4 regions of the Paenibacillus sp. FJAT-27812 genome follow, and region 3 is predicted to be linked to each of the others. Evidence: riboswitches for the same ligand, from Rfam matches in the RefSeq annotation. Region 3 holds a riboswitch; each other region holds the start of a gene.
What was found. Region 3 has a riboswitch for cobalamin ahead of ADU23_RS17720 (S-layer homology domain-containing protein). Riboswitches for the same ligand answer to the same signal wherever they lie in the genome.
Positions count from the first base shown of each region.

Region 1 (5,043 bases), 2.7 Mb from region 3:
CAACCGGGTCAAGCTGCGAGGTCGGCTCATCGAGCAGGAGCAGCTTCGGCTGAAGCAGCAATACGGAAGCTAGGTTAATCAGCTGCTTCTGCCCTCCCGATATTTCATGCACGGACTTATAAAGCAGCTCCTCAAGCCCGAAGAAATGGCTCATTTCAGCTAGACGCTTGCGCATGACTGCCTGATCATAACCGACATTCTCCATTGAAAAGGCAAGTTCATGCCACACCTGATCCATAACGATTTGGTTATCAGCATTTTGAAACACCATGCCGATTTGCTCTGCTGCTTCAATCGCAGGCAGCTCCGCAAGCAATGTGCCGTTATATCTAACAGACCCCGATTGCTTGCCTACCGGAAGCGTCTCTTTTTTTAAATGCCGAAGCAGCGTCGTTTTGCCACATCCTGAAGCGCCGCACAAAACAACAAACTCACCCTGCTTCACATGAAACGAAACGTCATCAAGCGCTGCCCCCTTTGCTTCGGGATAACGGAACGTCAAATTGTTTACTTGAATCACTTCCATGACCTTCTCTCCATTCCTTCGAGTACGACCGGCGTTAACAAAAAGGCACAGTAGCACGCATAGGCAAAGCCTTCCCCTCGGTGAAATTGCATCGTTTCAAGCCGCGGGTATATGGTCAGCACGCCAAAGCCCTGCACCCAGCCCCATACGCACACAATGCCCATCGCCGCCAAAAACAAAAGCGTGTATACGTCCCTTCGATCCATGCGGTAAATGACGTATGAGCTTCGCTTGGCTGCGCCATAGCCGCGCGCCTTCATCGAATCTGCCGTCTGCAGCGCCTCCTCAAGCGACCATGTGAGCAGCACGCGAATGAGCAGCATGCCATCCTTGCAGCGCTTGCGCAGGCTGCCTTCCATAATCGATACGCCCTTCGTCCGCTGTACGGTCGTTATTTGCTCCAGCCTCCGCAAAAACAGCGGCACGAAGCGGATCGACATCGACGTGAGCAGAGACGTTCGCGGCAGCGCGCGAGAGAACAAATACATCCACTTATCGGTCGTGACAATAAACTGAAACGATACGAAGGTGAGCAGTATCCCAAGTAATGAAAGCATCATCGTCACGCCATACAAAATCGCTTCCAGCGTAATCGGCTGATCCATGAAATAAAATAAAATATGTCTGCCGCGATGCGAAAAAAGCGGATTTAGAACGGCGACGAAGCCGCCCATCAGCACATAATAAGGAAGCAGCCTAAGCAGCCGCTTCCCTTCGCCGTGAATGATAATAACTAGCGTAACCGCAGCAAGAGAGGTCACGAGAAATACAGGATGGAAGAGCAGCATGCTAAAGGCTATGACGCCCGCGTAATAGCTGAAGCTCGTAATCGGATGTACGGAACCAAAGGCGGTGTTCATTCATATTCAGCTCCTAGATCCTTGCCGAGATCAATCGTATACAACCACTCAATAACGTCGCCTTCTTTAAGTTCATAGGCGCCTGCGCTTTTGTTCGGAAACTCGCCGTTAACCCTGTACATCCAGCCGCTCTTTGCACCGTGGTCGAACTCATAGACGTTATCGATTCCTTCGATATAAGCTGTCGCTTTTAATCCTTTATACTCCATTTGAATTTTATTTTTTCGTGTAATTCTCTTCAACACGTCAAGCACCGTATCATCTTTTTTCAGCTCAACCGCGGTAGGATCAAGCACAGTCCCCGTTTCTTCGTCCGCAATGATCGAAATGGTGACGATATTGGCTGGCTGCGGCGCTTTGGTTCGCGCCGGTTTCTCCGTCTTAACGGGCTGTGCCGTAGCGCTTGGTTTCGCTATAGGCTGATTTTTCTGATCCTTGGCAGGAGGAGCGACAGTCGGCTTAGGCGTTGGCTTGGCTGCCCCCGGCTTATCGCTTGCGGCAGCTGTAGCTTTGTCTTTCCCTGCGCTTTCTGTTTCTGCCGGCGTTTCGGTCGGCGCTGCAGTCTGCGTTTGCTCCGCCGTCACGCTAGAAGCTGTAGGCTGCTCTACATTTCCGTCATTTGCTTCTTGCTCTGTTTGTGCCTTGCTGCTCTCTTGCGTTTGATTCGGCTCCACTTTCGCCTGTTGCCCTTGAGCGGCGCAGCCAGCTAATAAACTAATCATTAACAGGAGTACGATTATGCCGAAAAACCATTTTTTACTGTTCATTGCTGTCAACTTATTTCTACTCCCTCTCATCCAACTATCCAAAAGACGTTAAAAAATAAAAAAAAGACCCCTAAATGAAAGGGATCTGCATGTCTAATAAAAGATCGGCACAGCATTTTAAAATGATATCATGCGTTCTGCTTGACGATTGCGCCTCCACATTCTTATCCCCCGAAGAATGAGAAACAAAATAAGAAAAGGCAGGTCTCCTGGCTCGTGCGTCATCACGCTTCCCAGCCTTCCCATCCAGTAAGAGGACAGTGGCATGTTAGGGTAGAAGCGCTCTTCACATACAGTGGCGGGACCGCGCCGGCCTTGCACCGGACTTCCCTTTTAAGCAAACAAAGCAAGCTCTGTCTGCACCTTTTCTATATCTTTATTTGATTGTTGAATCAATCATATCGGGATTGCCGGGGTTTGTCTATAACAGAATGGCAGCTAGCAGCAAAGAAGATTCGATCGCACGTGGCAACCGAATCTTCTTGTACACAAAACTATTATCTATTAATGCTGCTTGCTAACATGGACCCGTTTAATGAAGAAAGCGACGACCAAACCAACAATCGCAACGATCATGGCAAAGATAAACGCATCCGATATGCCCGCTGTCATCGCTAGCGGCGCATTTGCAGGATCTGCCACGCCCTTCATAAAGTCTTTCATACCTGCCGTCATGATGCTCACGGCAACCGCTGTTCCGATCGCGCCAGCTACCTGCTGCAGCGTGTTCATAATCGCCGTTCCGTCCGGGTACAGCTCGCGCGGCAGTTGATTAAGGCCGTTGGTTTGCGCAGGCATCCATACCATGGAGATCCCGATCATCAAGCAGGAATGAAGAACGATGATAAGTGTAATCGTTGATGCCGTCGTAATGCCCGAGAAAAACCAAAGCACGGCTGCGACGATAACAAGACCTGGAATAACGAGCCATTTCGGTCCGAATTTATCGAACAAGCTGCCCATAATCGGAGACATAATACCGTTTAATAGTCCGCCTGGCAGCAAAATGAGTCCTGCCGTTAATGCGCTAAGCCCAAGCCCGCTGATCAGGTACATCGGCAATACGAGCATCGAAGACAAAATAACCATCATACAAATAAATACCATTAGCGTACCTACGACGAACATCGGATGCTTAAATGCCCGCAGGTTCATCATCGGCTGCTTCATTCTCAATTGACGAACCGCGAATAAGATAAGCGCTAAAATACCGATGACCATGGAAACAATGACTTTTGTGCTGCCCCATCCGCCTTCACCTTCGCCCGCGCTGCTGAAAGCAAACACAATGCCGCCAAAGCCTAGCGTCGAGAATAGAAGAGACATGATATCAATTTTAGGCTTTGTAATCGTCGAGACGTTTTGCATGTACATCATACCGAACAACAAAGCAATAACTAAGAACGGCAGCGAAAGCCAGAAAATCCAGTGCCAGCTCAAGTTTTCAATAAGAAGACCTGCAATCGTAGGGCCTACAGCCGGTGCGACCATAATAACAAGCCCGATAACGCCCATCGCCGCTCCCCGCTTCTCGGCCGGGAAAATAATAAGGATCGTATTGAACATAAGCGGCAGCAGCAGCGCTGTGCCCACGGCTTGAATGACACGCGCCGTCATCAGAACTTCAAAGCTTGGCGCAAGCGCCGCTACTAGCGTGCCGAGCACGGAGAAGCTTAATGCAGCTATGAATAGCTGCCTTGTCGTAAACCATTGGAGCAATAATCCCGAGACCGGCACCAAAATACCGAGCGTCAGCAGGTATCCGGTCGTCAGCCATTGCACGGTCGGCGCGGTGATGTCGAATACGCGTATTAAATCGCTTAGCGCTACGTTTAGAGCCGTTTCACTGAACATGCCGATAAATCCGCTTAACAATAAGGAAATCATGATGGGGAGCACTCTATATTTCTGCCCCGTATTTTGCTGTGTTTCTGCCATTGTTGCTTGCAAGCTTTCCACTCTCCTACATTCTATCTATCTTTTATTTATGACCTCTCATAGAGATGGGCATTTATGAATCAAATACGGCACACACTTCGCCGCACTCATTAACGGCTGCTTATCCCGCTTCGTTATGGCGAGGATCAAAGCACCCTCCAGCAAGGAAACGAGCACCACGCTGACTTCCTCTGCTTTCTCTGCAACCATGCCAGTCTCAATCAAACGGTCGGAGATAACGGCCTGCCATGAGGCAAACACATCCTGACCGGCGGCTCTCAGCTTCTCGCTAATCGCCGACGTTTCGACCGCCATCCAGAAGCTAAACGGCATATAACCTTGGAAATCATATTGCTCGGCATCCTCTCCCATATCAAGCACGAATGCTTGTACCGCCTCGGAAGGGTCTTCGTATGCCGCAAATTTTGTTTTCCATCTCTCGATGACAAACGCCTTGGTGCAAGCAATGCATTCCAGCGCCAGCTCTTCCTTGCCATTGGGAAAATAATAATACAAAGAGCCTTTAGGACAGCTGCTCTCTTTAATAATTTGGCTTAATCCTGTAGCATGATACCCTTTTGTGAAAAAAAGCCGCGAGGCTGTATCCAATATAGTTTGCCGAGTATTTTGTTTTTCCGACATTGATTCACTCCTCGATTATAACGATCGGTCTATATAATAAAAACATCTATGGACCTGCTAAGTCAACTCTTTTTTGATGGAAGCCCTGCCATTGCGGGAAAGGCTCGTCTGCTGTATCCGACTGTCCGGCTACCGGTTTACAGCATGATTAACGGTACTTTTTCCGGTTAAAGATCGATTTGCTTCAATAAAAGAAAAATTAGATGGAGTTTTTCCTGTACGATTCTTATGAAAGGAATGGTGGATGATCATTACGGAGGCGGGAACGAATAGTTGCGGCTTTTAACACGCAAAACGAGCCTTAGAAAAT
Region 1 covers NZ_LIGH01000001.1:6,891,047-6,896,089, forward strand. The annotation lists gene ADU23_RS29730 (ABC transporter ATP-binding protein) at 1-526, opposite strand, end outside; gene ADU23_RS29735 (energy-coupling factor transporter transmembrane component T) at 517-1,386, opposite strand; gene ADU23_RS29740 (DUF4430 domain-containing protein) at 1,383-2,153, opposite strand; cobalamin riboswitch at 2,336-2,535, opposite strand; gene ADU23_RS29745 (DHA2 family efflux MFS transporter permease subunit) at 2,658-4,091, opposite strand; gene ADU23_RS29750 (TetR/AcrR family transcriptional regulator) at 4,149-4,733, opposite strand.
Region 1: linked by a shared signal. The riboswitch ahead of ADU23_RS29740 (DUF4430 domain-containing protein) and the one ahead of ADU23_RS17720 (S-layer homology domain-containing protein) in region 3 are both predicted to bind cobalamin.

Region 2 (5,043 bases), 1.2 Mb from region 3:
ATTTGCGGCACTCCCGTTACAGGGTGGGCGATGACGGCTGTTGTTGTTTCATATACCTGCTCGATCAGTGAAGCAGTCAGCACATGATGCGGATTGCCGGCAGCAGCAACCTTGCCTTGATGAAGCACGACAAGCTCATCGCAGTAGAGGGAAGCCAAATTCAAGTCATGGAGCACGGCGATAACCGTAAGATCGCGCTCTCTCTGCCATGCCCTTACCGTATCCAGCAGCTGCACCTGAAAGCCAATATCCAAATAGGTAGTCGGCTCGTCCAGCAAAATAATAGAAGGCTCTTGCGCCATCAGCTTTGCGAGTGCTACGCGCTGCCTTTCTCCGCCGCTTAGCTGATCCATCTTGCGATGCTCAAGCTCCTTAAGACCCATTGCGGTTAAAGCCCTGTCAATGATCGACTCGCTGTCCTGCTCTTCGCCCCCAAGCCAGTTTTGAAAAGGAAATCTCCCCATCCCGACGACCTCGCGCACTGAGAATCCAACGGGCGGCAGCCCGCTTTGCTCCAGCACCGCCATCTTCTTAGCCAGCTGTTTGCGGGGATATGATGCTATATTTTGCCCTGCAAGCAGCACTTCCCCTTGCTTAGGCTGATCAACGCCCGAGAGCAGCTGCAGCAGCGTCGATTTGCCTACCCCGTTGGGACCAATAATGCCGTACATGCGTCCTTTTTGAAAGGAACAGGAAAGCCCGTTCAGCACGATCCTTCCTTGTACGGTTTGTATGATGTTATGTGCCTCGATCATCTCATCCCTCCTTGCTTCAGCTTCCGTCTATGCAGCAAATAAGCGAAGAATGGGGCGCCGATCAGAGCCGTAACGACTCCAAGCGGAATTTCTTTTGGCGTCAACGCCATTCTTGCCAGCGTATCCGCCCAGAGGACGAACACGCCGCCGCCGATGGCAGACAAAGGCGTTATCAAGCGATAGTCGGGGCCTACCAGCAGACGGATCAAATGCGGTACCACAAGCCCCACGAAGCCAATAACGCCGGAAACGGAAACCGCTGCCGCGGTTAGCAGCGTCGAGCTGATTAACACGATCAGTTTCGTTCGCTCGACGCGTACGCCTAGATGGGCAGCATGCCGCTCGCCAAGCACGAACAAATTAAGAGGCTGGCCATAGGCGAGCAGCAGAGGAAATCCAACGAGCAGAAACGGAATTAGCATATAGACATTTTCCCAGCTCCGCATCGCAAGCGAGCCCATCAACCAGAACAAAATCTGGTTGACAACCCCCTCCGACATCGAAACCATAAACGAAACGAAAGCGCCAAGAAAAGATTGAATAATGACACCTGAGAGGATAAGCGTTTCAATATGCATGACACCTTTGCTGCGCGACAGCCAAAAGACGCCAAGCAGCGTGACCGTTCCGGTACCGAAGGCCACAAGCGGGATCGACCATATGCCAAGCACCGTTTGCAGTCCGAACAAAATGATAAATGCGGCGCCCACCGAGCTTCCGGAAGCGACGCCTAACGTATATGGATCGGCTAACGGATTGCGCAGCACGCCTTGAAAGCCGGTCCCTGCAAGCGCAAGGCATGCGCCTACGAGGACAGCAAGCAGAACGCGCGAGAGCCTTATTTGGGTAACGATTGCTATTTGACCGGGCGTGTAAGAAACCGGCTTATCCGCAAGCCATGGCAGCTGATGAACGAGGATGCCCCACACGTCACCGAGCGAAATGCCGGCCGAGCCAATTGATAAACTTACAACGATAGAAACAGCAAGAAGGAGCATAGCTGCTCCTCCATACCAAACTAATTTATAGGTCATTTGATTATTTTACGAGATCCGGGTGAATGACTTTAGCAAGCTCAAGCAAGCCCTCGGCAAGGCGAGGCCCAACACGTACGAGCGGGTCCTCAGTTACCGCGTGCATGTGTTTATTTTTCACCGCATCGATGACATCCCAGCCTGGGCGGCTTTCAATGCCAACGACGATCGGATTCGGCTCCTCCTTCAAAGCAGGATAGATGATGAGCTCAGGATTTTGTTTAACGACTTCCTCTGCGCTAATTTCATACCAGCCCGGCGACCCGGCGGCAATGTTTTTGCCTCCTGCAAGCGTCAGCAGCTCATCGAGGAAAGTGCCGGAACCTACTGTCCAGCCTACGGAAAACTCCAAATATACATTCTTTTTGTCAGCGTCTTTCACTGCATCCGTTACCTGCTGCTTAACTGCGCGCATATGCTCAGCGACAGCAGCCGCTTCCGTTTGTTTATTCATAATATGACCTAAATTTTCGATTTTGGCAATAACGGCATCATAGGTAAGCGGATCAGACGCGAACACCGGAATTTTCAATTCGCGAAGCTTCGTGATGGCTTCCGTATTCATCGATGATGAAGCCAGCACAAGATCAGGATCAAGCGCGGCTACCGCTTCGATATTAGTCGTCATGTCGCCTACTTTAGGCTTAGATGCTGCTTCCTCCGGATAATTGCTATATTGATCGACGCCTACGACCTGCTCGCCAGAGCCAATCGCGTAAATGGCTTCCGTTTCACTAGGCACGAGCGTAACAACCTTAGTCGGCGCTTGCGCGAACGTGATCTCCGTTCCCGTATCGTCTTTTAATGTAAGCGGATATGCGGTAGTGTTATCCGATGGCGCCGGCGTAGCCGTTTGCTCCGTATTGGCCGGTGAATTGCTAGGCTTGTTCTCCTTGTCGCTGCTCGCTCCGCAAGCTGCTGTAAAAACTAGCAGCATCGCTAACAGCAAACCAAACAGAATCTTCGTCATATTGCGTTTTTTTTCATTCATTTTAACGTTACTCCCCTATATGTTTTTTTCGTATAAAATAAAAAAAGCATCTCTGACAATAGTGCCAGAAATGCTCTCATACGCGCTCTACTCAATCATCCAAGCGGCAAGCTTCCAAAGCACTCTCCCCAAGTCCACGTAGGTATAAGCGTTATGTAAATAGGCAGATTTTCTGACTCGGACATCACAGCATGCTGCTTGCTGCTATTCCTTACAGTGGCGGGTCCGTGCCGGTATCTCACCGGTCTTCCCTATTAAGCTTCATGCGATTTCCGACCTTCGAACTTTGTTTGTCAGAATACTTCGCATCAGCACCTATTTATACAATATAAAATTATCCGTAGTTAATATACACCGTCTCTTAAAATTTGTCCAACATCGCTCATGTCGCTCTGATGACCGATGCCGCGCGTTCTGCTCCTGACTTTTGCCGCATAGGTAACGTAATAAGCCTCTTCATTATTAGTGGCAACGACCAAATCCATTGGATCAAAGGAGGTACAATCTTCATGCAGCCTAATGCCAAATCAACCTCGCCTCTATATAAATTCCTCTTCCTGCTCATTGGGGCAGCTCTTCTTGTCGCAGCAGCATTCACTTTGCTTAGCGAGCCAAGCGATGCAGCCCCGCCTATTACGGAGCACGCCCTCGGGAGCGGCCATGCCATTTGGTCGATCAATCCGTATCCGGCTAAGGTGCTGCGCGGCAATCGCTTTTTGATCGACCTTACCGACGAATCCGGCGCTGCGTTGCAGGGTGCAAGCTTATCCGTCAACCTTGAGATGATGGATATGGTGTGCGGTGATTATGCGTTCAAAATGACCGAAGCGTCACCCGGACAATATTCGGGTGACGGCGTCCCGTTGATGGCTGGTACGTGGAAGGCAACGGTCACGGTTCAAACAGGCGATCAAACGTATACGATCGTAAGGATGCTGAAGGCAATCCATTGAACGGCAGATCACCAAAGCCAAGGATTGATCGATGGGATGATGCCATTAACGGCTAACCCGCGCAAAATCGAAATGACGCCTACGGCAATTGCCGTTGCAACGCTCGCTTTGCGCATGAACCGCCGCCACTTTTTATTTGCGAAGGCAGCAATGTACGCAGCTGCAGCTAATGCCGGAAAAGTGGAGAGGCCAAACAAAGCCATGACTGCTGCGCCTTCAAGGCCTGAGCCGGTAGCGGCGGCTGTCATTTGCATCGCATAAGTCAAGCCGCAGGGCAAGAAGCCAAATGCGATGCCCGTAGCGAGCAAATGCCCGGTTTCTTGACCCGCTGAGCGCTGCGCCCCTCCAACCAATCGCTTGTGGAGAAAGGCCGACAATCGGTTCATAAAGGGCAGCTGGAACCTGCGCCAAAGCCAGAGCAGCAAGAAGCATCCGCCGATAATGGACGCTAGTCCCTGCACGCCTGCCAGCTTGCCTGCTACATCAACAAACGAGCCGACCGTTCCCATGACAGCTCCTAATAGCGAATAAGACAAGATTCGTCCCGCATTATAAAGCAGCATCGATTTCTGGGCTGATGCAGTAGAATTCAGCGACACGGCGGACACGATCCCCCCGCACATCCCGATGCAATGCGGAGCGCTGAACAATCCGGTCAAAATAATAAAGCCAACCTGCTGCCATGTGATCGTCATTCGTTTGTCCCAGCCTTGCGCCGAAGCTGGCCAGTCAGCCGAAGCGCATTGGCGACAACCGACACGGAGCTAAGCGCCATAGCCGTTCCCGCCATCCAAGGCTCCAGCAGACCAAAAGCTGCAAAAGGAATGATGATTACATTGTAGATAAAGGCAAAGGTTAAGTTTTGCCTTACATTTCGAATCGTTAATCGGCTTATTTTGATCGCTTCAGGGATGGCTTGCAGTCGTGAGAATAACAAGGTCATGTGACCTGCGCTCAGCGCGGCGTCCGTCCCTTCTCCCATCGCGAGCCCCACATCCGCAGCGGCGAGCGCGGGCGCGTCATTCCAGCCGTCGCCTGCCATAGCGACCCGCTTGCCTCGGCGCTTCAACTTCTCCACTAGCTCAACCTTATGCTCCGGCAGCATGGAAGCATGCACGCTAGCGATGCCAACGGCTTTGGCCGCCGCAAGCGCAGGCGCCTCATGATCGCCCGTTGCAAGCATCGATGAAACGCCAAGCGCCTTAAGCGCTTTGATCGTATTTTTCGCATTGGCTTTGATCGTATCGCTAAATGCGATTACGCCAACGCAATGTCCATCCGAAGCGGCATAAAGCACCGTTTCACCGGAT
Region 2 covers NZ_LIGH01000001.1:5,396,427-5,401,469, reverse strand. The annotation lists gene ADU23_RS22770 (heme ABC transporter ATP-binding protein) at 1-755, opposite strand, end outside; gene ADU23_RS22765 (FecCD family ABC transporter permease) at 752-1,753, opposite strand; gene ADU23_RS22760 (ABC transporter substrate-binding protein) at 1,794-2,780, opposite strand; cobalamin riboswitch at 2,926-3,076, opposite strand; gene ADU23_RS22755 (FixH family protein) at 3,290-3,733, shown strand; gene ADU23_RS22750 (sulfite exporter TauE/SafE family protein) at 3,742-4,428, opposite strand; gene ADU23_RS22745 (heavy metal translocating P-type ATPase) at 4,425-5,043, opposite strand, start outside.
Region 2: linked by a shared signal. The riboswitch ahead of ADU23_RS22760 (ABC transporter substrate-binding protein) and the one ahead of ADU23_RS17720 (S-layer homology domain-containing protein) in region 3 are both predicted to bind cobalamin.

Region 3 (5,043 bases):
TTTAGAGCATCAAGAGCGCTGTACCCATTTGCAGTACCTGTTGCTATATTCGCCTGCGGACCTTCAATATCAACCGCGACATCAACAGCAAAAGCAACGCCTGGCATTACTCTTCCGGCAAAATTGTACAATCTACCTTTTTTATTGGCGAATAGGCTATACGCGTCTAAAGCCTGTAAAGCTTGTTCCGTCGCCATGCCATTGCTTTTTCCAGTTAATAAATGCGAAAACCCGCCATCTGCTTGTGCAAAGCTTAACAGCTTATCGAGAAGGTTTATTCCATTTTTAGTAAAGGCTACGCCTGTTGGATCAATTCCATGAGCAGTAAGCCCGATTATAGCCTGTGAAATGCTTTCACTGCTTTCTCCGCCATAACCGCCATGTGTTTTTTGATTTATAGACAACCAATGTATGGCTTTCTCGCCCGCTGTCTTCACATCTACTTTATCCATGTATGGCGCAAGCGCAATAAGAGCCATTGCCGTCATATCTGCTTCGCTATTTGAACCGCCCCATGCAAAACCGCCATCAGGCAATTGCTTGTTAACAATAGCTTCTGCTAGTTTATCTCGCGTCCACAAAGAATCTTCCGGCAGTTTATAGTTACCTGAGTCCAAAGCAATTAGACTGTATAAAGGTCCATTCAATCCTTGGCTAACAATCCCTTTGTGATTATATATCTTTTCAATTAAATTATAGCTTGCAAAATCTTCTGCGTCATAGCCTAACGCCGTAATAGCCATTGAAAAACGTGCATAATCCGTTACAAAAGTAAACGTATTATTTGTTTTCTTTAAATTAGCAACAAGCTGCTCGTAGTAAGCTGCCGGTGTTTTTTGTCCAGCTTGTGCAAGGGCAAGGGCTTGCCACTCAGAAGTGACGCCTTTGCTTTTGATATACTTCGCTGCATTGTTAATGGCAGAATCTACTTTTTCAGAACCCTTTAAAATACTTAAGTAATAAATTCTAGGCTCTTTGTTACCTTCTTGGGCAATAACCCGTACAATACGGGGTTTTTTTTCGTTTAGCGTCAATATTTTATCGACTGGCGTGTTAACCGCACCACTCGTGTTATTTACGAAAAGCTGATCGACTTTTTTGGTTGTATTAGCAGTTACCTTTATCGTGTCAGCGTTCACTTTAATATCTTTATAGACATAAACACTGTCCTGTATCGTAACTTCCTTGGAACCAGAACCATGTTCGATACCTGCCAAGGTGATCGAGCTTAGGCTTGGCGTTTGTTCAATTGCGCTGTCTGCATCATGCAGTTGTAGTGAAGTCACTTCTGTACTTATTTCACCAAAAGGACCTCCGTCAATCTGTACGGCAGTATAGACTTTAATAAAATCAATGCTTTCTAAATTAACCGGCATGCCGTTCTCATCAACAGCCCAGCTAATGTCAATTCCTTCACCTTTAGCGTTTGCTGGTACATAGGGATTTCCTGCTACATTATAAGGGGCACTGCCATTGGAATGAGTATCTGTATATCCAAAAGCCGTATTTCGAGTAGTAATTTTCACTCCCGAATAAGTCCGAGCCAAATTATCGATTGCAGGCTGTGCTAATGGATAATTTGCCGGAATGGGATAATAGGAATGTTTATGAAAACTATTAGTCTTAATAAAACCTGTCGCACCTTCGTTATCCGCCCAAGGTACGTTCAAGCCGTTTGGTGCAGCGAATTCTGGATCAGGATTCGTGTATGTCGTTGCATAATCCCAGATCGTTGAATCCTCATAATGCTCTGAACCTGCGATATAGTACCACTTTGCCGGTTTGCCTGTTCCATCGTCTTGTGCGACAGCAACTGCTCCTGGCTCCTCAAATCCACTAAAAGCATTTCCGTAAACCGTAAAATCCACGCCGTAAGGGTGATCCTTACTGTTTTGAACCGGTGCATTTGTTTTAAATACGACAGCACCACCAAAGCCGCCTAAAGACACGCCGCTTGATAACACATTGTTATTCCAACTTTGATTTACGTCCCCAATGCCGCCAAAACCGGATTCATTGACAAACTGACCAGGAGCTGGAAGCAAGTCATAAATGGTAAACGGACCTAAATCAGGATTTGCATCCTCTGCAGCAACCTTGGCCGCTGGCAAAAACGCTGAGCTTGCCGCAGTGATAAATACGGTTAAGCTCAATATTAAAGCTAATAATTTTTGCGATAATGCTTGAGTTTTCATTAGTAACCTCTCTCTTCAATAAATTATGTTCAAACAAATAAAAGCCGCCCTAGGAGGACGGCTTTCAATAAACATGCATGCAAGCATGCGAACACACATAAGCAATGGCGTTTAAACGTAAATATTACGCATAAGTCGCCAATTAGACTGTTTCTTTTTCTCTCCACCCGAAGAACTAGAAACTTAAGAAATTGGCAGGTTTCCTGGCTCATGAGTCATCGTTCCTCGTCGCCTTCCCAGATCATTGATTATCCAGTGGCATTTTGACGAGATACTCTTCATTTACAGTGGCGGGACCGCGACGGAATTGCACCGAACTTCCCTATTAAGCTCTATAGCCAACTACTAAGCATAGAGCACCATATTTCCTTCGTTATATTCATTTGTACTAAAGATCATACAAGGAATGGAGATGGTTTGTCTATACCTAACACAGCGAAAAAGCAACAATTCATTGATGGATAGTATGATATCTAACCATTACTTCACTATCTTAGGAAAAATATAAAATTATGTTATTTTCGCACTCAGCTATTCAATCCTAAATCGCTCAATCGACCGCTGAAGCTCCTCCGCCAGCTCATTTACCGACGACGCAAGTGCCAGTGTCTCAGCAGCAAGCTGATTTTGCCGCTCGGTATCCGCTGCCGATTGCAGAGCGTGGCTGGAGGTTGCTTTGGCTACCTGTGCCATCGTATCAACGGATGCGCTGACCTGTTCGCTGCCTGCCGCCATTTCCTCGGTTGATGCGGAAACGTCTTGTATTTGCGCTGCAACTAAGCGTGATTCGTTCCATAACGAATCAAACGATGCCTTCAGCTCTTGCACGGTTTCCAATCCCTGCTCCATTTCCTGATCGCCGGTATTTACGGCACCTACCGCATTTGCTGTCAAGGCTAGCACTTGATCGATCGTCTCCGCAATATGTCCGGCATGTGCCGAAGCCTGCTCCGCCAGCTTTCTAATTTCATTCGAAACGACCGAGAAGCCAAGGCCATATTCACCGGCATGTGCCGCCTCGATCGCAGCGTTCAGTGCCAGCAAATTGGTCTGGCTAGCAATCGCCGATATTGTTCCTGCCATTTCTTGAATTTCAGAAGAACGCTCATTAAGCTGCCCAATGACATGTGAGATGGAAGCGGTGGCTGCGCCCAATCTTTCCATTTGCACAACGGCTTTGTCCGACTTTTCATGGCCCAGCTCGGCTGCATGCAGCATATCGCCAGACGCTTCCGCCATCACATTCGATGAATGTGCAATTCTTCCCACGCTAGCCGCCATCTCCTCCATCGATCTGGCAGCCTCATCTGCGCCAACTGCTTGATTTTCTGCGCCTAGCGCCATTTCGTTCACGGCAGAAGCTAGCTGCGAAGAGAGCTCTCTGCTCTGGTGCGAGCCTGCGCTTAATTTGCCGGCAAGCTCCGATACGGAAGCGGAATTGTTTCGAATCGCCCGCATCAGGCTTTGCATATGCTCGATAAACCGATTGACCTCCTCCGCCAGCCGCGAAATTTCATCATCTCCCTTTACCTCTATGCGGTAAGTAAGATCGGCTTCGCTAGAGTTAAGATTGACAGCGGCACGCACGATGCTGCGAAGCTTTCGTCCAACGACCAGCTGCGATAGAAGAAACAAGATGACTAGAACAACGACCATTAAGCCGCCGAATTGCAGCAGTACTTTGGTCCTCTCGGCTGCTATGAGCGCATCCGCCTTCTCCTTGGATACGGCGACGCGAACGGCGCCCCAATGCTTGCCGTCTATCATAAGCGGATAAGAGATATCCCATGCCTCTACTGTTCGTCCATCGATAAGACGGTCATATTTTTGCAAATAGACCTCATCCGTATTCGTATTCATGACGGCGTTATAACCTGTTTGATCATTAAAAACACGGTTGGCCCGGTAGTTTTGGCTAAGAAAGCCCTCATCTCCCCAAGCATCCTTGGACGCTTCTCCTAATTTGCTATAAATACTATTATGCGTTGCAATATAGCCTGCGTAGCTTGGGTTGTCCGAATAGGCAGCCGCCATCGCGTAAATGACATCCTCTTCGTTCATAAAGCTATCCAGAATGCCCTGCCAACGGTCATCCGTATATCGATCGTAAGCGCTATCGTATTTCAATTCGTACTGAGAGAGCGGAATCGTTTCGCCATTATACAAAACCGCCTCCTTTGAAGCGTACGCTGTGTCTTTGATCCTGTTTGCGGCTGACTGCTCGCTTTGGGGATTAACGGTCAGCTCATCGTTGAACAAATGCTGCTTAAGCGTGTCATGATTCCAGCTTGTCCCGTCTTGGAATACGATGCCTCTATTCAAATCCTGCTCCGTCACATGCTCAAGCGTACGGGAGAGCGATAAGACCAAATCCCGCCCCTTATCCAGCAGCCTCTTTTCAATAGAGATACGCGTTGCTCTCCATTCGTAAATGACAATGACACTGACAACCGCTACCAACGCAGCCGTCATAACTAGCAAAAATTTATTCGTCAACGTGCGAATTTTTATTTTCATATGCAATATCCCCCATCTTTATTGATTTATATTAAGCCAGATCATCCAAATGATCTGTGATATAAATCACACCAAAAACACCCTTATGCCGCAGCAAATGCGGCTAAGGGTGTTTTCGTAACGAGTTAGGGGAGCTGTAAACCGTTTATTTCAATGACTCACGGACCTCTAGCGTCCGTTTATTCCATTTTTCCGTTTCGGGAATGAGCTTGTTAATATCTGCCCCGTCAAAAATGATTTCGTTCAAAATATTGTTCCAGTTGTATTCGGACCATGCCGGAATCGTCACGCCTGGCTGAATTTTAGCGTTTTCCTTCGCGATTTTGACCGC
Region 3 covers NZ_LIGH01000001.1:4,192,729-4,197,771, reverse strand. The annotation lists gene ADU23_RS17720 (S-layer homology domain-containing protein) at 1-2,195, opposite strand, end outside; cobalamin riboswitch at 2,372-2,574, opposite strand; gene ADU23_RS17715 (methyl-accepting chemotaxis protein) at 2,727-4,712, opposite strand; gene ADU23_RS17710 (ABC transporter substrate-binding protein) at 4,858-5,043, opposite strand, start outside.

Region 4 (5,043 bases), 480 kb from region 3:
TTGTTGGGCAAAGAGTTTATCGTTGCCACGACAACCGGAGGCACAGAGAATGAATACCGTTCGGGCGGCGCCAACTGGCACACGATCAGCGAGCTATTAAGACCGATACAGAGCACGATTGCCAAATGCAACGGCGTCTATCTGCCTGCATTCGTTACCTATAATGCGAATAGGGGCACGGATGAATATCTCGCGCAAGAAGCGAAAAAGTATGCGAAGCATATCGAAACGCCATTTAACGTACTCGCCCATTAATATCTGCAAATGAAACAACGGCCTCTTCGCAGCTTGTGCGGACGGAGGTCGTTTTTTTATTGTGTAAAATGTTCTTTTTATGTTCGTAAATGTGTGTTAATATAAAAACGAACAATAACAAACATAAGCGTAAGTCCAGCGAAGCTGACTTAGCGCTATAAAAACGTTTAGGAGGCTTTTATCCAATGGAAGTACGTCATACAACTAACCCAACTGATGTGAAGCAATATGATACGGAACGTCTGCGCAGCGAGTTTTTGATCGAAAGCTTGTTCGAGCAGGATCAACTGAAGATGACCTATTCGCATTATGACCGGATGATTGTAGGCGGGGCGCTGCCGGTGAACGAAGCACTTGAACTGGAGGATGCGGCTACGCTGAAAACCGAATTTTTCTTGGAGCGCCGCGAAATTGGATTTTTGAATATTGGCGGCCCGGCTTCGATTTCCGTTGATGGAGAAGTATATGAGCTGAACAAGCTTGACGTGCTGTATGTCGGCAAAGGCAAACGCCAAGTGCTGCTCTCAAGCATTGACAAGGCGAACCCTGCGAAGCTTTATTTCTGCTCTGCGCTCGCGCATGCCGAGATCGCTACGCGCAAGATGACGATGGAGGAAGCGAATCCAACTCATCTTGGCTCGCAAGAAACTTCCAACGAACGTATTCTTTACAAATACATTCATGCAGACGGCATCCAAAGCTGCCAGCTTATGCTTGGCGTAACAAGCCTCAAAACAGGAAGCGTCTGGAACACAATGCCTTCGCATGTTCATGACCGCCGCATGGAAGCGTACTTGTACTTTGATATGAACGCTGACGCACGCGTATTCCACATGATGGGCGAGCCTTCGCAGACGAGACATCTGGTTGTAGCAAGCGAGCAAGCGATCATCTCGCCGCCTTGGTCGATCCACTCCGGCGTGGGGACGAGCAACTACACGTTCTGCTGGTCGATGGCAGGTGAGAACTATACCTTTACAGACATGGACGCGGTACCTGCAAGCGAGCTAAAATAGAAACATTCGCTACAGGGGGTGCACCATGCTTGCTGCTGAACGGCATCGTAAAATTATAGAAAAATTAGAGCAGCTTGGCGCGGTTAAGGTTTCCGAGCTAAGCGAGCAATTTGGCGTTACAGAAAAGACGGTTCGCGAGGACTTGGAGAAGCTCGAGGAGAAGGGACTTCTGAAACGAACGCATGGCGGAGCTGTCGTGGAGCAGGAGGGTGAAGATAGCCTTTATCCCTTGCAATTTCCAAACAGCAAGCATCAACAGGAGAAGTCGGCCATTGCGGCGCTTGCGCTCACCTGCATCGAGCCTAACGATATCATCGCGCTGGATGCGGGCAGCACGACGCTTGAGATGGCGAAGCGGCTGCCGAATATCCCCGTAACCGTGCTTACGAATGATCTGCTTATTATTCGGGAGCTGACCTTGAAGGATCAAGTTAGGCTCGTTATTCCCGGCGGCTACCGCCACAACAATCTGCTCATTGGCGCGGAATCGCAGGAGTGGATTAAACGGTTGAATGTCCATAAGCTGTTCCTATCCACCACGGGCATTCATTTGGAATACGGGCTTACGATCTTTACAGAGGAATTGTCGAAGCTGAAGAAGCTGTATTTGGAGAACGCCAAGACTGTCTATTGTCTGGCTGATCATAACAAATTCGACAAAGGCGCCTTGATTACTTTTGCTGAGCTGAGCGAGATTGACTATATCATTACCGATGATGGCATCTCGTCCGAGGTTGCAGCGAAATACGAGGCACTTGATATAAAGATGATGAAGGCGGAGCTTCCAGAAAGCGGGAAGCGTGCGAGAGGGAGGACATAACCGATGGGTTTGTTTGATTTAACGGGAAAAACAGCTATCGTAACGGGCGCAGGCCGTGGGCTTGGCGCAGCGATTGCGCTTGGACTAGCCGAGGCGGGCGCCGATGTGGCGCTTGTCACGAACAGCACGCCTGCTGACAAAGCAGCGGACGCCGTTCGGGCGCTGGGGCGCAAGGCGATTACGATCCAAGCCGATATTTCGGATCGCGCCAAGCTTGCGGGCATTATCGAACGTACGGTTGATGAACTGGGACGCATCGATATTTTGGTCAATAATGCCGGCATTATTCGCCGGACTCCTGCTGCTGAGCATAGCTATGAGGATTGGCAGGATGTGCTCGACGTTAACTTGAATTCGGTCTTTGTCCTTTCCCAGCTTGCGGGCAAGCATATGATCGAGCAAGGCTCCGGCAAAATCATTAATATCGCATCGATGCTCTCCTTCCAAGGGGGGATTAACGTTCCTGGTTATACATCCAGCAAACATGCGGTAGCAGGGCTCACCAAAGCGCTTGCTAGCGAATGGGCGGGCAAAGGCTTGCAAGTGAATGCGATTGCGCCTGGATATATGAGCACGGACAATACGGAAGCGCTTCGTGAGGACCCGGTGCGCAGCGCCCAAATTTTGCAGCGCATCCCTGCGGGACGCTGGGGAACGTCTGAGGATTTGATTGGCCCGGCCGTATTTTTGTCCTCCGCTGCCTCTGATTATATGAATGGTCATATATTGGCAGTAGACGGCGGTTGGTTAGTTAGGTAGAACGATTATAATAGGGCTTTCCCAGCGCAGCGCAGCCTGCGAGTGGGGAAGCCTTTTTTTCGTATAATACAGTTAATACATGCGTATAGTGCGAATTGTCGCTAAATTGGCGATATTATAGTATAATTACGTGTGCCATGCAGTAGTTGAGCTTGATATGCGTTACTTGCATGGAATGATTATTAATTCGAGTGTATGGTTATTCGTATTGCTAGCTGATAGCGATCAATAACTGAATAAGTGGAAATAGGTGCTCATGCTTAAGAGGCTTGAGCTTAAAAGGGAAGTCCGGTGCGATGCCGGCGCGGTCCCGCCACTGTAACAGAGGAGTCCAAGCGTTGATGCCACTGATCCGAGCGGATTGGGAAGGCAAGCTGAAGATGATGATACTGGAGCCAGGAGACCTGCCTATTTGAACGACACTGCTTTTACCTACGGGAGATAGGGAGGTGTTAAGACAGGACCGCTGTTTAATTTAACGACGGGCGTCTTTACCTTTGTTTCTTTTAAGGTAACGACGCCCTTTTTGCGTTCTTATTTTAACTTAATTACATTTATTAGGAGGAACATGGAGTATGAGTAAACTAAAAAGCAGCGTACTTGGTTATCCGCGTATCGGCGAAAACCGGGAATGGAAAAAAGCGCTTGAAGCATTTTGGAAAGGCGATTTGGAGGAGAGCGTTTTTCTTGAGACGCTGGAAGGCATTCGGTTGAACAACCTGAAGCTGCAAAAGGAAAAAGGCATTACCATCATCCCGGTTAATGACTTCACGCTGTATGATCAAATGCTGGATACTTCGGCGATGTTTGGCCTAGTGCCGGAACGTTTTGGCTATGAAGGGGGTCCTGTTCCTGTTAAAACGTATTATGCTATGGCAAGGGGCACGCAGCAGGCGCAAGCATGCGAAATGACCAAATGGTTCAACACTAACTACCACTATATCGTTCCTGAGCTTGCCGGCGCTAAACCCGTATTAACAGAAAACCGTCCATTGCTGGCGTACCGCGAAGCGAAGCAAAAGCTAGGCATTGAGGGCAAGCCGGTCATTATCGGACCTTACACCTTCCTAAAGCTCTCCAAAGGTTATGATGCGAAGCAGCTTCCGCAATTGGTAGAGCAGTTTGTACCGCTTTATGCGCAATTGCTTCAGGAGCTTGAGCAAGAGGGTGTGCAGTGGGTACAAATCGACGAGCCGATCCTTGTTACTTCGGTATCCGAGGACGAGATTAATTTGGTGCAATCCATTTATGAGCAGCTAAATGCGGCAGCGCCTGCGCTTCATATTTTGCTGCAAACGTATTTCGATGCAGTAGAGCATTATGAAGCCGTAGTGGGGCTTCCTGTGCAAGCGATCGGTTTGGATTTTGTTCATGGCTTGGAGAAAAACCTGCAAGCACTCGAGCAATTCGGATTCCCTCAGGACAAGCTGGCAGGTATCGGTCTTGTGGACGGGCGCAATATTTGGCGTTCAGACTACAAGCAAAAGCTTGCGCTGCTTGATAAAATTTCGGTTGCTATCGAGGCTGACCGCCTTATCATTCAATCGTCGAGCAGTCTGCTGCATGTGCCTGTAACGGCAAAGAACGAAAATAATTTGCCAGCTGAACTGCGTGAAGCGCTCGCTTTTGCTGAGGAGAAGCTAGACGAAATCGTATGGCTTAGCGAAGCGGCATTTGCCGTTGATACGGAAACAGCGGGTCTTCGTGCTGAGGAGCTTAAGCTAAACGGCGAGCGGATTCACAATTTGTCGGTATCGCCAGCCCGTAATCGCCAAGCAGCAGACGCGGCGGCAGTTGCCGCTCATCCGTCCGCTAGGCAAAAGCCTTTTGCAGAAAGACAGAAGCTGCAGCAGCATAAATGGAATTTGCCTCTCCTGCCAACAACGACGATCGGAAGCTTCCCGCAAACGCTGGATGTGCGTCAAGCAAGGCAGAAGTGGAGAAAGAATGAGCTTAGCTCGCAAGACTACGCTTCCTTCATTAATGGAAAAATTAAAAACTGGATCGAAATCCAAGAAGAGCTTAACATTGACGTACTCGTTCACGGTGAATTTGAGCGGACGGACATGGTTGAATTTTTCGGCGAGAAATTGGATGGTTTCGCCTTTACGCAGAACGGCTGGGTACAATCTTACGGCTCCCGCTGCGTGAAGCCGCCGGTTATTTACGGAGATGTCGTATTTACCGAGCCAA
Region 4 covers NZ_LIGH01000001.1:3,709,843-3,714,885, forward strand. The annotation lists gene ADU23_RS15675 (NAD(P)H-dependent oxidoreductase) at 1-255, shown strand, start outside; gene kduI (5-dehydro-4-deoxy-D-glucuronate isomerase) at 441-1,271, shown strand; gene ADU23_RS15685 (DeoR/GlpR family DNA-binding transcription regulator) at 1,297-2,091, shown strand; gene kduD (2-dehydro-3-deoxy-D-gluconate 5-dehydrogenase KduD) at 2,095-2,850, shown strand; cobalamin riboswitch at 3,082-3,276, shown strand; gene metE (5-methyltetrahydropteroyltriglutamate--homocysteine S-methyltransferase) at 3,426-5,043, shown strand, end outside.
Region 4: linked by a shared signal. The riboswitch ahead of metE (5-methyltetrahydropteroyltriglutamate--homocysteine S-methyltransferase) and the one ahead of ADU23_RS17720 (S-layer homology domain-containing protein) in region 3 are both predicted to bind cobalamin.